Regions from separate parts of the Methylibium petroleiphilum PM1 genome, predicted to be linked through region 3. Evidence: predicted binding sites of a transcription regulator. Region 3 holds the regulator's gene; each other region holds the start of a gene.

Region 1 (5,388 bases), 470 kb from region 3:
CCGTCTCGGCGAGCCCGCCGTGGCGCTCCAGCAGGAACAGCGTGGCGCGGTAGTTCAGCAGGCTGACCAGGTTGGTCGCGCCGATCGTCGCCACGAAGCGCCAACGATCGCGCAGCACGCCGCGCTGCGGCGCGGCCGGGCCGGCATCGCGCCTCGCAGCCCAGCCGGTGCCGATGCCGACCAGCGCCTTGCCGAGCACCCAGGCCGCCAGCACCGCGAGCACGGTCGGCGCCGCGCCCGCCGACGGCCACGCGGCCCCTGCGGCGAGCAACAGTGCCAGCACGAGGACCGGCGCCGCCACCTGCGGCACGTTGAGCGGGCCCATGCGCCCCTGGCCCAGCCACAGGCCGCTGGCGGTCGGCACCAGCAGCAGGAAGGGGGCAGCCAGCGCGAGCAGCCACAGGTGGCGGTAGGGCGCCGCCTCCGAACCGGCCGACACGGCCAGCAGGCCCGCGGCAGCCGCCAGCCCCAGCCCCAGCGCCGCGCGCAACAGCGCGGCGAGCAGCGGTGCCGGCGGCACCTCGCGGTGCGACACCTCGCGCGCCAGCAGCAGACCCAGCCCGGAAAACAACGTCAGCAGCGCGGCCTCCACCGCCACGAACAGCGCGAACGCCCCCTGCACCGCCGGACCGAGCCGGGCCACCGTGACCAGGATGGCCAGGCCGAGCAACACCGCGGCGAAGCGCGCCGCCAGATTCAGGGCGGCGCCACGGGCGAGCGAGCGGGGCGGCATCGGGGCGGTCGGCGACGGAAGGGGCGGCGTCCGATTGTCGGGGACGGCGCGGCCCGGCCGCGCCTCGACCGGTGGCCCCGGCCGGTGGCACGGAGCCAGTCTCTAAAATCCGCCGCTTGCCCGCCGCGTGCGCCCTGCCCGCGTGCCGCCGCTCCCAGGACCACCCCATGACCACCACGCCCCCGAACGCCGCCACGCCCGGCACCGACGACAACCAGCTGATCGCCGAACGCCGCGAGAAGCTCGCTGCACTGCGTGCGCAGGCCCAGGCCACGGGGAGAGCCGCCTTCCCCAATGACTTCAAGCCGGGCGACCATGCCGTCGACCTGCACCGCCTGCACGAGGGCAAGAGCGCCGAGGAGCTGGAGGCGCTGGCCATCCCGGCCCGCATCGCCGGCCGCATGATGCTCAAGCGCGTGATGGGCAAGGCCTGCTTCGCGACGCTGCAGGACGGCTCGGGCCGCATCCAGCTCTACATCACGTCCGACGCCGTCGGCCCGGAGGCGCTGGCCGCCTTCAAGCACTGGGACCTGGGCGACATCCTCGGCGCCGAGGGCACGCTGTTCAAGACCCGCACCGGCGAGCTGAGCCTCAAGGTCGGCACGATCCGGCTGCTGACCAAGAGCCTGCGGCCACTGCCCGACAAGTTCCACGGCATGGCCGACCAGGAGCTCAAGTACCGCCAGCGCGAGGTCGACCTGATCATGGACGAGGCCTCGCGCGAGCGCTTCCGCGCGCGCAGCAAGGCCGTGAGCTCGATCCGGCAGTTCATGGTCGAGCACGGCTTCCTCGAGGTCGAGACGCCGATGCTGCACCCCATCCCCGGCGGCGCGAACGCCAAGCCCTTCGTGACGCACCACAACGCGCTCGACCAGCAGATGTTCCTGCGCATCGCGCCCGAGCTCTACCTGAAGCGGCTGGTGGTGGGCGGCTTCGAGCGGGTGTTCGAGATCAACCGCAACTTCCGCAACGAGGGCGTGTCGGTCCGGCACAACCCCGAGTTCACGATGATGGAGTTCTACGCGGCCTACTGGACCCACCACGACCTGATGGACTTCACCGAGCAGATCCTGCGCCACGCCGCGCGCAAGGCGGTGGGCACGGCGCAGCTCGCCTACGGTGGGCAGGCCGTCGACCTGGAATCGCCGTTCGCGCGGCTCTCGGTGCGCGACTCGCTGATCGCCCATGCAGGATTGAGCGCGGCGGAAGCCGCCGACACCACGGTGCTGCGCGCGAAGCTCGAAGCGCATGGCGAGAAGGCTCCGGCGCACTGGTCGCTCGCCGAACTGCAGTTCGGCCTGTTCGAGGCGGCCGTCGAGGAAAAGCTGTGGCAGCCGACCTTCATCGTCGACTACCCGGTGGAGGTGTCGCCGCTGGCCCGCGCCTCCGATGCCGACCCGACGATCACCGAGCGCTTCGAGCTCTTCATCACCGGCCGCGAGTTCGGCAACGGCTTCTCGGAGCTCAACGACCCCGAGGACCAGGCCGCGCGCTTCGCGGCCCAGGCCTCGAACAAGGACGCCGGTGACGAGGAGGCGATGTACTTCGACACCGACTACATCCGCGCGCTCGAGCACGGCCTGCCGCCCACCGGCGGCTGCGGCATCGGCATCGACCGACTGATGATGCTGTTGACCGACTCGCCGAACATCCGCGACGTGATCCTGTTCCCCGCGCTGCGGCGCGAGGGCTGAGCCGAGCCGAACCGCGCACGCCACGGCGTCGCATCGATGCAGGGCGCCGATGCCCGCATCGATGCGGATCTTCGTCGCCTCATCCTATGCAGTTGATCGCATAGGTTGATTTCCTGCGCGCCTGCTCCGCTGTTGCTCCACCAGGTAGCAAGTGACGCCGCCGCGACCCTGGATGGCGCAGCCGGTAGCAATCCTTCTTCGCGATTACTGCAATGGATCGGTCGTTGCGCGGCCCCGTGTGCCGCGTGGCACGAACCCTGCCCTGTCAGACCCCAAGGCAACCGGCACGCGGCCCCTGCAGTCGCAAACGACGGATTACCCGCTCATCCCACTTTCTTTGGAGACACCCCATGCGCTACGCCCCTCCCGGCTCCTCCGATTCCAAGGTCGCCTTCAAGGCCCAGTACGACAACTTCATCGGCGGCAAGTTCGTGGCCCCCGTGAAGGGACAGTATTTCGACGTGATCACGCCGATCACCGGCAAGACCTACACCCGCGCCGCCCGTTCGGGCCCGGAGGACATCGAGCTGGCGCTCGACGCCGCCCACGCCGCCGCCGACAAGTGGGGCCGCACCTCGGCCGCCGAGCGCGCCAACGTGCTGCTGAAGATCGCCGACCGCATCGACGCCAACGTGGAACTGCTGGCCTACGCGGAATCGGTGGACAACGGCAAGCCGATGCGCGAAACGCTCAACGCCGACATCCCGCTGAGCGCCGACCACTTCCGCTACTTCGCCGGCTGCGTGCGCGCGCAGGAAGGCGGCGTCAGCGAGATCGACGAAACCACGGTGGCCTACCACTTCCACGAGCCGCTCGGCGTCGTCGGCCAGATCATTCCCTGGAACTTCCCGATCCTGATGGCCGCCTGGAAGCTGGCGCCGGCCCTGGGCGCCGGTAACTGCGTGGTGCTGAAGCCGGCCGAGTCGACCCCGGTGAGCATCCTGGTGCTGGCCGAGCTGATCGCCGACCTGCTGCCGCCGGGCGTGCTGAACATCGTCAACGGCCTCGGTCGTGAAGCCGGCATGCCGCTGGCCACCAGCAAGCGCATCGCCAAGATCGCCTTCACCGGCTCCACCTCCACCGGCCGCGTGATCGCGCAGGCCGCCGCCAACAGCCTGATCCCGGCCACGCTGGAGCTGGGCGGCAAGTCGCCGAACGTGTTCTTCGCCGACGTGATGGACAAGGACGACGCCTTCCTCGACAAGGCGATCGAGGGCCTGGTGCTGTTCGCGTTCAACCAGGGCGAGGTCTGCACCTGCCCGTCGCGCGCGCTGATCCACGAGTCGATCTACGACAAGTTCATGGAGCGCGCCCTCAAGCGCGTGGCCGCGATCAAGCAGGGCAGCCCGCTCGACACCGACACGATGATCGGCGCGCAGGCCTCGAAGGAACAGCTGACCAAGATCCTGTCCTACCTCGACCTGGGCAAGCAGGAAGGCGCGCAGGTGCTGATCGGCGGCCAGCAGGCCCAGATGAGCGGCGACCTCGACGGCGGCTACTACGTGCAGCCCACCATCTTCAAGGGCCACAACAAGATGCGCATCTTCCAGGAGGAGATCTTCGGCCCGGTGCTGGCCGTGACCACCTTCAAGGACGAGGCGGAAGCCCTCGCCATCGCCAACGACACGCTGTACGGCCTGGGCGCCGGCGTGTGGAGCCGCAACGGCAACGTGGCCTACCGTATGGGCCGCGCCATCAAGGCCGGTCGCGTGTGGACCAACTGCTACCACGCCTACCCCGCGCACGCCGCCTTCGGCGGCTACAAGGAGTCGGGCATCGGCCGCGAGAACCACAAGGTCATGCTCGACCACTACCAGCAGACCAAGAACCTGCTGGTCAGCTACAGCGAGAACAAGCTCGGCTTCTTCTGATCGCGAAGCCGGCGCTGCGCCTGCAAACCAGAGGGGGTGGGCATCCACCCCCTTTTTCCATGGGTGATCCACATGGTCGACAAAGTCATTGCCACACCCGCGACGGTCGAGCTCATCGAGCTGCTCAAGCGGAAACATGGCGAACTCATGTTCCACCAGTCGGGCGGATGCTGCGACAACAGCGCCGCCAACTGCTACCTGCCGGGCGAACTCACCATCGGTGCCGGTGACGTGTACCTCGGCGACATCGGCGGCTGCCCGTTCTACATCAGCAAGTCGCAGTACGAGTACTGGCGGCACACCCAGCTGATCATCGACGTGATCGACGGCCACGGCGGCGGCACCTTCTCGCTCGAGGGGCCGGAAGGCAAGGCCTTCCACACCCGGTCGAGGCTGTTCACCGACGAGGAGTTCGCGCAGATCCTGGAGGACGAGCGCGCTGCCGCTCAGCGGTGACGGAACACCGGCTTGCGCTTGTTCGCGAAGGCGTCCATGCCTTCCTTCTGGTCCTCGGTGCCGAACAGCGACTGGAACATGCGCCGCTCGAACCACACGCCGTCCGACAGCGGCGACTCGTAGGCGCGGTTCACGCACTCCTTGGCCACCAGGATGGCCGGCAACCCCATCGCGCCGATCGCGTCCGCCGCCTCCTGGGCCTCGGCCAGCAGGCGATCGGCCGGCACCACGCGTGACACCAGGCCGGCGCGCTCGGCCTCGGCCGCATCCATCATGCGTGCCGTCAGCACCAGGTCCATCGCCTTGGCCTTGCCGACCGCCCGCGGCAGCCGCTGCGTGCCGCCAGCGCCGGGGATGATGCCGAGCTTGATCTCCGGCTGACCGAAGCGCGCCGTGTCCGCGGCGATGATCAGGTCGCACATCATGGCCAGCTCGCAGCCACCGCCCAGCGCGTAGCCGGCCACTGCCGCGATCACCGGCTTGCGCACGCTGCGCACCGCCTCCCAGTTGCGGGTGATGAAGTCGCCCTTGTAGGCGTCCATGTAGGTCTGCGACGCCATGCCGCCGATGTCGGCGCCGGCGGCGAAGGCCTTCTCGCTGCCGGTGATCACCACGCAGCCGATCGAGGCGTCGG
Region 2 (5,388 bases), 2.0 Mb from region 3:
TCGAGGCCGTGGTGCAGCCCTTGCTGTTCTCGCTCGGCTTCGGCAACCTGCTCGAGGACGGCTTCGATGCCACCGGCTGGCTGCTGGTCGGCCTGTTGCAGCTGACGGTGATGCTCGCGGTCATTGCACCGCTGGAGCGCTGGCGGCCGGTGGAACCGGTGGTGGACCGGCGCGCCGTGCGCGTGGACGTGCTGTACACGCTGCTGCACCGCCTGGGCCTGTTCCGTGTGGCGCTGTTCTTCGCCGTCGATCCGCTGTGGGACGCGCTGTTCGGCGCGCTCAGCGTGCGGGGCTACGGCGGCTGGCAGCTCGATCAGTGGATGGCTCCCGCGTGGCCGGGCGTCAGCGACACGGCGCTGTTCGCTTTCGTGGCCTACCTGCTGGTGTTCGACCTCGCCGACTACTGGATCCACCGGGGCCAGCACGGCCTGAACGCCTGGTGGGCGCTGCATGCGCTGCACCACAGCCAGCGCCAGATGACGATGTGGAGCGACAGCCGCAACCACCTGCTCGACGACCTGCTGCGCGACGCGCTGCTGGTGCTGCTGGCGCGGGCGATCGGCGTCCCGCCGGGCCAGTTCATCGCGGTCGTCGCGGTCACCCAGCTGCTGGAGAACCTGCAGCACGCAAACCTGCGCCTGAGCTTCGGTCGCGTCGGCGAGCGTCTGCTGACCAGCCCGCGCTTCCACCGCCTGCACCACAGCATCGGGCTGGGCCACGAGTCGAACGGGCAGGGCACGCTCGGCGGCCACAACTTCGCGGTGCTGTTCCCGCTGTGGGACGTGCTCTTCGGCACCGCGAACTTCGAGAACCGCTACGACCCGACCGGCGTGCGCGACCAGCTGCCTGGCGAGGGCGCGCGCGACTACGGCCGCGGCTTCTGGGCCCAGCAATTGCGCGGGTTGCAGCGCCTGTTCGGGCGTGCCTGAGCGACGGCGCGTCCGGCGGCCCTTGGGTATGCTCATCGGATGAAGCAACTGGTCGATTCCTTCTGGCGGGCCGCCGCCTACTGTCTGCACCCGCGCGTCATCTGGCTGTCGGTGCTGCCGCTGCTGCTGACCGGCGTGCTGGCCGCGGTCCTGGGCTACTTCTTCTGGGAGAGTGCGCTGATCGCCGTGCGCACCCAGCTTGATGCCTGGTCGCTGACCGGCAGTGCGCTCGGCTGGCTCGAATCGGTCGGCGCGGGCAGCCTGCGGACCCTGGTCGCGCCGCTGATCGTGCTGGCGCTGGCGGTGCCTGCGCTGGTGATCCTGTCGCTGCTCGCGGTGGCCCTGATCATGATGCCCAGGCTGGTCGACCTGGTGGCGCAGCGGCGCTTCGCCGCGCTCGAACGCCGGCATGGCGAGCCGGTGTGGCGCAGCGTGCTGTACTCGCTGGGCGCGACCTTGCTGGCGGTGGGCGCGCTGGTGATCTCGATGCCGCTGTGGCTCGTGCCGCCGCTGGTGCTGTTGCTGCCTCCGCTGATCTGGGGCTGGCTCAGCTACCGCGTGATGAGTTTCGATGCGCTCGCCGAGCACGCGACGCGCGACGAGCGGCGCGAACTGATGCGCGTGCACCGCCTGCCGCTGCTGGGCATCGGCATCGTCACCGGCTACCTGGGTGCAGCGCCCGCGCTGGTGTGGGCGGTGAGCGCCGCGCTGCTGGTGTTCGCGCCGGTGCTGATCGTGGTGTCGGTGTGGCTGTACACGCTGGTGTTCGCGTTCTCGTCGCTGTGGTTCAGCCACTACTGCCTGGCCGAGCTGCAGGCGCTGCGCGAACGCAGTGCCGCGCTGACGCCGCCGCGGCCTGATGCGATCGGGATCGATGCCGTGCCGGCGGCGCCGCCGGCGCTGCCGCCGGTCTGAGTGGCCGCCGAGGGAAAACGAACATGGAATTCGGACTGCTGATCATCGGGGACGAGATCCTGTCGGGCAAGCGCCAGGACAAGCACCTCGCCAAGACCATCGAACTGCTGGCCGAACGCGGCCTGCAGCTGGCCTGGGCGCGCTACGCCGGCGATGACCGCGCGCGCATCACCGCGGACCTGCGCGACGCCTTCGCCAGCGGTGCGGCGGTGTTCTCCTGCGGCGGCATCGGCGCGACGCCGGACGACCACACGCGCCAGTGCGCGGCGGCGGCGCTCGGCGTGCCGCTGGCGTTGCACCCGCAGGCGCGCGACCTCATCCTCGAGCGCATGCGCGATGTGGCGGCGGAGCAGGGCCTACCCTACGAACCCGATCGCGACGACAACCGCCACCGGCTCAACATGGGCGTGTTCCCCGAAGGCGCGCGCCTCATCCCCAATCCGTACAACAAGATCGCCGGTTTCACACTCGACGGTCCGGCCGGCGGTGCCGTGCATTTCGTCCCCGGCTTCCCGGTGATGGCGTGGCCGATGATGGCCTGGGTGCTCGACACGCACTACGGTCACCTGCGCGGCGGCGGCCAGGCCGAGCGCTCGGTGATCGTCTACGGCGCCATGGAGGCCACGCTGACGCCGCTGATGGAGGCCATCGAGGCCGAGTTCGGCGACGTCAAGGTGTTCAGCCTCCCGAGCGTCGACCACCCGGAGCACGGGCGCCACATCGAGCTCGGCGTGAAGGGCGCCAACGCGCTCTCGCTGGGTCGCGCCTACGCCGTGCTGCTGGAGGGACTGGCCAACCACGGAGCCAGGCTAGGCCCCGAAATGGTGCGATGACGACGCCCGGAATCGCCCGGTTAAGGTGCGTAATCCGCGTTGAATTGGTGCCTGATCGATCCGCCTTGCCGTCCATGGGCCGTCGAGGCGCACGCGTGCACCGTTCGTGCTCCTGTCCTGGGCATGGTTTCTGCTAAATTTCCAAGAGCCCTTTCCGGCCATTGCCGGGGCCTCTCAGCCCCATTTCCCCCACACCGACACAACGTCCCGCTAGGAGCACCTGATGGCCAACAAGACCGTCGCCGACGTGATGAAGATGGTGAAGGAAAACGAGATCAAGTTCGTTGATTTCCGTTTCACCGACACCCGCGGCAAAGAGCAGCACGTATCCGTGCCCGTCTCGCATTTCGACGAAGACAAGTTCACGTCGGGCCACGCCTTCGATGGCTCTTCGATCGCCGGCTGGAAGGGCATCGAAGCCTCCGACATGCAGCTGATGCCCGACCCGAACACGGCCAACATCGACCCGTTCTTCGAAGAGCCGACGCTGATCCTGACCTGCGACGTCATCGACCCGGCCGACGGCAAGGCCTACGAGCGCGACCCGCGCTCGCTTGCCAAGCGCGCCGAGGCCTACATGAAGGCCTCGGGCCTGGGCGATGCCGCCTACTTCGGCCCGGAGCCGGAGTTCTTCGTGTTCGACAGCGTGCGCTGGAGCAACGACATGTCGGGCTGCTTCGCCAAGATCGAGAGCGAGGAAGCCGCCTGGAACACCGGCAAGGAATACGAGCATGGCAACTCGGGCTTCCGTCCGGCCGTCAAGGGCGGCTACTTCCCGGTGCCGCCGGTCGATTCGGGCCAGGACCTGCGTTCGGAGATGTGTCTGATCCTCGAATCCCTGGGCATCCCGGTCGAGGTGCACCACCACGAGGTGGCGAATGCCGGCCAGATGGAGATCGGCACGAAGTTCAGCACGCTGATCCAGCGCGCCGACTGGGTGCAGCTGCAGAAGTACGTGATCCACAACGTGGCCCATGCCTACGGCAAGACCGCGACCTTCATGCCCAAGCCCATCGTCGGCGACAACGGCTCGGGCATGCACGTTCACCAGTCGGTCTGGAAGGACGGCAAGAACCTGTTCGCCGGTGACGGCTACGCCGGCCTGAGCGAGTTCGCGCTGTTCTACATCGGCGGCATCATCAAGCACGCCCGTGCGCTGAACGCGATCACGAACCCCGGCACCAACAGCTACAAGCGCCTGGTGCCCGGCTTCGAAGCCCCGGTGAAGCTGGCCTACTCGGCCAAGAACCGCTCGGCCTCGATCCGCATCCCCTACGTGGCGAACCCGAAGGGCCGTCGTGTCGAGGCGCGCTTCCCCGATCCCCTGATGAACCCCTACCTGGGTTTCGCGGCGCTGCTGATGGCCGGCCTGGACGGCGTGGAGAACAAGATCCACCCGGGCGAAGCCGCCACCAAGGACCTGTACCACCTGCCGCCGGAAGAGGACGCGAAGATCCCGACCGTCTGCGCCAGCCTCGAGCAGGCGCTCGAGTACCTGGAGAAGGACCGTGCCTTCCTCACCAAGGGGGGCGTGTTCACCGACTCCTACCTCGACGCCTACATCGACCTCAAGATGCAGGAAGTCACGCGCTTCCGCATGGCGACCCATCCGGTCGAGTTCGACATGTACTACACGCTCTGATCGCCGAGGCGGGCCTGCGGGCCCGCCGACCGGCGCGCAAGTCGCGTGTGAGCAAGGGACGGCATCTGCCGTCCCTTTTTCTTGGCGGCGCTGTGTGCTCCAGCCGCCCACCGCGCGTTGAATGCGGGATGCCGGATACTCCGGTCGCAGGGCGTCGCGCTGTTGCGGATCGTCAGGATGAAGGAGTCGGGATGAGTCGATGGACGGTTGAACTGCGCGTGCTGGTCGCGGCAGGGCTGGTGAGCTCGGCCGCTGGCGCGGGGGCCCAGGAGCCCGTCATCTACAAGTGCCCGGGCAACCTGTACACCAGCGCCTACACGCCGAAGGAGGCCGCCGCCAAGGGCTGCAAGACGCTCGAGGGCGCGCCGATCACGGTGATCCAGGCGCCGGCGCGGCGCGCTCCGGCCGCCACGCCGAGCGGCGAATCGCGTCCCGCAGACAGCCGTGTCGACCCGGCCGACCAGCGGGCGCGCGACACCGACAAGCGCCGCATCCTCGAGACCGAGCTGCGCCGCGAAGAGGAGCGCCTGACGGCGCTGAAGCAGGAGTACAACAACGGCCAGCCCGAGCGACGCGGCGACGAGAAGAACTACCAGAAGTACCTCGACCGCGTGGCCGAGATGAAGGCCAGCATCGAGCGCTCCGAGTCCGACGTGGCGGCCCTGCGGCGCGAGCTCTCCAAGGTCACCGGCGGCAGCGGTGGCTGAGCGGCGCGGCATCGCCGTCGCGGCCGGCACGACAAGCACGACACTGCCGGCTGCGGCGCACTGGAGCGAGGCCTTCGACCTGCTCGCCACCATGGTGGCGGTGGTCCAGCCCGACGGGCGCTGCCTGTTCGCCAACGCGGCGTTCGAGAACGTCCTGGGCCTGTCGCGCCGCAACGTGCTGCGGCGCGACTGGTTCGAATGGTTCGTCGATCCCTCGCTGCTGCGGGACACCGTCGCCGCGGTGGCCTGCAACGAGTTCTCGACCAGCCGCCTCGACGCCCAGCTCAAGCGGCCCTTCGTGTCACCCGGTGAGCCGCTGCTCGTGCACGTGATCGTCAACCAGATGGAGCAGTCCGACGTCA
Region 3 (5,388 bases):
CTTCGTGCCCGGCACCTACACGCTGCGGCTGCTGCTGGCGGACCACAAGCACATCCCCTACTTCGTCTACAGCAAGCCGATGAAGATCACGGTGACGAAGAAGAACGACGACGTCGACCCGAAGACGCTGATCCAGCCCGGCGTCGCGATCCTCGAGCCGCGCAGCGGCGAGCCGCTGCGCACGCCGTTCCGGGTGCGACTGCACGCCTCGGGCCTGAACGTGGGCCACGTGGACATCCAGGACAAGGGCGTGGGCCACTTCCGGCTGGTCGCCGAGCGGGCCGGTGCGCCCACCGAGCGCATCGACCTCGTCAAGGGCCTGACCGAGGTCTGGCTCGCGCCGCCGCCGGGCACCTACAAGTTCAGGGTCGAACTGCTGCAGAACGCCGACCAGCAGGTGATGGCCACGTCGGCGCCGGTCGAGATCGAAGTGCCGCGCTGAGGGCAGCCGGCGCGCCCTCAGCCCGGTTCGCGCATCGAACCGGCCACCAGATCGAAGCGGAACAGCCGGCACTCGATCGGGCCGTTCCACATCGGCACGCGCCGGCTCTCCTTCAGGCGCATCGCCTGCGGCAGCTTCATGTCGGGGCTGAGCACCCAGGCGGTCCAGCCCGGGTAGGCGCGCTTCCAGTGGGTGGCGAGGCGGGTGAAGAACTCGTGGGCCGAGGCGCCGTCCGGCCCCGTCGCCGCGTGAGCCCTTGGGGTCGATGCGCTCGCCATAGGGCGGGTTGAGCATCAGCGTGCCGCGTTCGGCGGGGGCGGCGCGCTGCAGCGCGTCGACCGTCTTCAGCTCGATCGCGGCAGCGACGCCGGCGCGTGCCGCGTTGCGCGCCGCGAAATCGGTCATGCGGAAGGCCACGTCGCCGGCGAAGATGGGCACCGCGCTGGCATGCACGGCCGCCCGCGCGGCCTCGCGCAGCTCGCGCCAGGCACGCTGGGTGCCGGCGTCGCGGAACGGCCCGAGGCGCTCGAACGCGAAGCGCCGCAGCGAGCCGGGGGCAATGCCGCAGGCGATCTGCGCCGCCTCGATCGCGATCGTGCCGGAGCCGCACACCGGGTCGAGCAGCGGGCCGTCGGCCTCGCGGCCCTGCCAGCCGGCGGCGGCCAGCATCGCGGCAGCCAGCGTCTCCTTCAGTGGCGCCTCGCCCTGGTCCTCGCGCCAGCCGCGCTTGAACAGCGCCTCGCCCGAGGTGTCGACATACAGCGTGGCGTGCTCGGGCGCTAGGTGCAGCAGCAGCGGCAGGTCGGGGCGGCGGGTGTCGACGCTCGGGCGCGCGCCGAGCGCGTCGCGCATCGCGTCGCAGACACCGTCCTTGATGCGCAGCGCGGCGAAGTTCAGGCTCTTGAGCGGCGCGCGCTGCGCGGTCACGTCCACCTTCAGGGTCTGCGTCGGCGTGATCCAGTCGGGCCAGCGCGGGCTGCGGGCCAACGCGTACAGGTCGTCCTCGCTGCGGTAGGGCGCATCGGCCACCTGCCACAGCACGCGCTGGGCGAGCCGGCTGCCCAGGTTGAGTGCCATCGCCTCGCGCGGGCCGCCGCGCACCATCACGCCGCCGCGCTGCGTCTGCGCCGCCGCGCCCGGCAGCAGCCGGGCCACCTCGTCGGCGAGCAGCGCCTCGACGCCGGCCGCGCAGGGGAGGAACAAGGAGGACGACGGGGCGTCGGGCGGAAGGGCGACGTTCATGCGTGCAGAGGGGTTCGAGGGTTGCGCTCGCGCCTCGGTCGACACCGGGCGGGGCGCCGGGTCTTGTTGCCGGTTCGGGCCCGAGACCTCGTCGTTACATCATCGTGCGCCGCAGGTTGGCCGGCGCGATCTTCAGCGCCTCGCGGTACTTCGCCACCGTGCGGCGCGCCACCTGGATGCCCTGCTCTTCCAGCATGCTGCTGAGCTGGCTGTCCGACAGCGGCTTCTTGGCATCCTCGGCACTGACCAGCTGCTTGATCAGCGCACGCACCGCGGTGCTCGACGCATTGCCACCGGCCTCGGTGTTGAGCGAGGAGCCGAAGAAATACTTCAGCTCGAAGGTGCCGTAGGGCGTGGACATGTACTTGGCGGTGGTCACGCGCGAGATGGTCGACTCGTGCAGACCCAGCTCGTCGGCGATCTCGCGCAGCACCAGTGGCTTCATCGCGATCGCGCCGTGGCTGAAGAAGGCCTTCTGCCGCTCGACGATGGCCTGCGACACGCGCTGGATGGTGTCGAAGCGCTGCAGGATGTTCTTCATGAACCAGCGCGCCTCCTGCAGCCGCGAGCTCAGGCCCGCGCCCGATTCGGTGCGCGCGCCCCGCTGCTGCTTGATGGCCTGGGCGTAGAGGTCGTTGATGCGCAGCTTGGGCATCACGTCGGGGTTGAGCACCACGCGCCAGCCGCGGCCGGCCTTCTGCACGATGACATCGGGCACGATGATGTTGGCCTCGGCCTTGGTGAAGGGCCGGCCGGGCTTGGGCTCGCAGCGCACGATCAGCGCCTGCGCGGCCTTCAGCAGCTCCTCGTCGGCGCCGGTGGCCGCCATCAGCTTCTTGCCGTCGCGCCGCGCCAGCAACTCGAGGTGGTACTTGCAGATCAGGATCGCGATCATCTGCGCCTCGCAGCGCGGTCCGGCCCGCAGCTGCAGCGTCAGGCACTCCGACAGGTCGCGCGCACCGACGCCCAGCGGCTCCAGGTTGTGCAGCCACTTCAGCGCGCAGCGCAGGCGGTCGAGCAGCTCCTCGACCGCGATGTCGTCCTCGTCGCCGGCCAGGCGCTGGGCGATCTCTTCCAGGGGGTCGGCCAGGTAGCCGTCCTCGTCGAGCGATTCGATCAGCACCATCACCGCGCCGCGGTCCTCGTCGCTCAGGCGCATGCCGCGCAACTGGTCGCGCAGGTGGTCCTGCAGGCTCACCCCGGCGCTGCTGCGCTCCATGGGGTCGAACTCGTCGCTGTCGTTGTTGCCGGCCTTGCCGGGCGTCTCGCGGATGCCGTCGAAGTCCTCGCGCTCGGTGCCGTTCTCCCAGTCCTCGCGCTCGGTGGTGCCGAACTCGGCCGCATCCACCGCGACCGGCTCGGGGTCGGCGGCCACCTCGGACCCCGAGCCCTCCCAGGCGTCATCGGCCTGGCGCTCCGTGGCCGTGGCGCGCTCCACCGGCGCGTCGAACGGGGTCGGCGCATCTTCCTCCACTTCGAGGAAGGGGTTCTGCTCCAGCATCTGCTCGACTTCCTGGTGAAGCTCGAGCGTGGAAAGCTGCAGCAGCCGGATCGACTGCTGAAGCTGCGGCGTGAGCGCCAGATGCTGCGAAAAACGGACCTGCAGGGAAGGCTTCATCACATCCTGAAGTGCTCGCCGAGGTAGACCTTGCGGACGTCGGCGTTCTCGACGATCTGCTCGGGGGTGCCTTCGGCCAGCACGCGTCCTTCGCTGATGATGTAGGCGCGGTGGCAGATGCCCAGGGTCTCGCGCACGTTGTGGTCGGTGATCAGCACGCCGATACCGCGGCTCTTGAGGAAGCCGATGATTCGCTGGATCTCGATCACCGCGATCGGATCGACGCCGGCGAACGGCTCGTCGAGCAGGATGAAGCGCGGCTGCGTGGCCAGCGCGCGGGCGATCTCGACGCGCCGCCGCTCGCCGCCCGACAGTGCCGGTGCCGGGCTGTCGCGCAGCTTGTCGATCGACAGGTCGTGCAGCAGGCCGTCGAGCAGCTCGTCGATGCGTGCCTTGGTGTAGGCCTTGCCGCGCTCGTCGAACTGCAGCTCCAGCACCGCGCGGATGTTCTCCTCGACGGTGAGCTTGCGGAAGATCGAGGCTTCCTGCGGCAGGTAGGACAGCCCGAGGCGCGAGCGCTGGTGGATCGGCAGGCGCTCGATCGGCGCGCCGTCGATGCGGATCTCGCCGGCGTCGGCGCGCACCAGGCCCACGATCATGTAGAAGCTGGTGGTCTTGCCGGCGCCGTTCGGGCCCAGCAGGCCCACCACCTCGCCGGCCGCAACGGCCAGGTGCACGTCCTTGACGACCTTGCGGGCGCCGTAGCTCTTCTGCAGTCCGCGAGCCTCCAGGCGGCTCGCCATCGCCGTGTTCATGGCCGCGTCCCCGCCCCGGAGTTGGGCGCAGAAGCCGGGTTCTCGCGCGGCGTCAGCACGCCGCGCACCCGGCCTGGCGCGGCCGCGGAGGCCGGGCCGCCGAGCACCTGGAAGACCTCGGTCACGTTGTCGTAGGAGATGGTGTTGCCGGCCACTTCGTCGGCCAGCGTGCTGCCGCGGAAGCGCCGCAGCACGGCCTGGTTCACGAGCCGCACGGTGTCGCCGCGGCCGTCGTACTCGAGGCGCTCGGCCTCGCCCTCGATGTACTCGTCGTTGCTGCCGCGCTTCTGGCGGAAGTAGGCACGCTTGTTCGGCCAGCCGGTCGCCACCGCGGACTGGTAGCCCTCGGGACTCTGGCGCACCTCCACGCGGTCGGCGCGGATGACGATGCTGCCCTTGGTGATCTCGACGTTGCCCGACAGGATGTTCAATTGCTTGACCTCGTCGACCCGGGCCGAGTCGGCAGTGAAGGCCAGCGGCTGGGTGCGGTCAGCCTTTTCGGCGGCGAAGGCCGGCAGCAGGGCCAGCCCCAGCACCGCCAGGACGGCCCGGCAAACAGGCTGCGCCAGCAAGGTGCACCGCGATGCAGGATAGGGGGTCGGAGCGGACATGGAGGGAATCGGCATGAATCTTGCTGCCGATTCTAGGGTGAGTTCGACCGCTTGCCACGGCCGGCCGCCGCTCCGGCGGCCGCTGTCGCGTCGACGCCAAACGAGGGTCAGCCGCCCTTGCGGATCTGCGCGATCAGGTGGTCGGTGATCGCCAGCGCGCGGTCGTTGCTGCCGGCCAGCGAACCCGAGGTGTAGTAGGACCCGTTGATGCCGATCGCCGGCGTGCCGTCGATCTTGTAGCCGGCCGACAGCGCGGCGGCCTGGCGGGCCTTGGTCTGCACCGAGAACGAGTTCATCACGTCGAGGAACTTGGCCTTGTCGACGCCATTCTTCGCCACGAAGTCGCCGATCGCCTCGGGCGTGTTCAGCGGATTGCGTTCGACGTGCATCGCGGTGAAGACCTTGCGGTGCAGGGTGTCGACCAGCCCCAGGGCCTCGATCGCGAAGTACAGCTTCTGGTGCAGCACGAACGGCACCTCGCGGAAGGCGACCGGCAGGCGCCGGAAGGTGATGTCCGGCGGCAGCTTCTTGACCCAGGTTTCGAGCATCGGCTCGAAGGCGTGGCAGTGCGGGCAGCCGTACCAGAAGAACTCCACGACCTCGAGCTTCTTCGGGTCCTGCGTCGGCTGGCGCTGCGACAGCTTCACGTAGTCCTTGCCCTCGACCGGACCGCCCTGGGCGTGGCCGAAGGCCGGCAGCAGTCCGACGCAGGTGGTGGCC

What was found. Region 3 encodes sigma-54, which starts transcription at its own class of promoters, with help from an activator protein. Its sites were predicted from a motif close to TGGCANGNAANCTGCTTT; they were not measured.
Region 1: a site for sigma-54 is predicted at 2,674-2,691, ahead of adh (aldehyde dehydrogenase). Genes of this name have one in related genera too.
Region 2: a site for sigma-54 is predicted at 2,797-2,814, ahead of glnA (type I glutamate--ammonia ligase). Genes of this name have one in related genera too.

The regions. Positions count from the first base shown of each region.
Region 1 covers NC_008825.1:628,055-633,442, reverse strand. Annotated here, with positions in the region: gene MPE_RS24510 (lipopolysaccharide biosynthesis protein) at 1-733, opposite strand, end outside; gene lysS (lysine--tRNA ligase) at 901-2,427, shown strand; gene adh (aldehyde dehydrogenase) at 2,778-4,298, shown strand; gene MPE_RS03010 (DUF779 domain-containing protein) at 4,371-4,754, shown strand; gene MPE_RS03005 (enoyl-CoA hydratase) at 4,745-5,388, opposite strand, start outside.
Region 2 covers NC_008825.1:2,220,367-2,225,754, reverse strand. Annotated here, with positions in the region: gene MPE_RS10480 (sterol desaturase family protein) at 1-929, shown strand, start outside; gene MPE_RS10475 (EI24 domain-containing protein) at 969-1,844, shown strand; gene MPE_RS10470 (competence/damage-inducible protein A) at 1,868-2,677, shown strand; gene glnA (type I glutamate--ammonia ligase) at 2,901-4,319, shown strand; gene MPE_RS10460 (hypothetical protein) at 4,511-5,026, shown strand; gene glnL (nitrogen regulation protein NR(II)) at 5,019-5,388, shown strand, end outside.
Region 3 covers NC_008825.1:153,993-159,380, forward strand. Annotated here, with positions in the region: gene MPE_RS00720 (DUF4399 domain-containing protein) at 1-442, shown strand, start outside; partial or broken gene MPE_RS00725 (THUMP domain-containing class I SAM-dependent RNA methyltransferase) at 460-1,684, opposite strand; gene MPE_RS00730 (RNA polymerase factor sigma-54) at 1,779-3,302, opposite strand; gene lptB (LPS export ABC transporter ATP-binding protein) at 3,302-4,057, opposite strand; gene lptA (lipopolysaccharide transport periplasmic protein LptA) at 4,054-4,668, opposite strand; gene MPE_RS00745 (thiol:disulfide interchange protein DsbA/DsbL) at 4,776-5,388, opposite strand, start outside.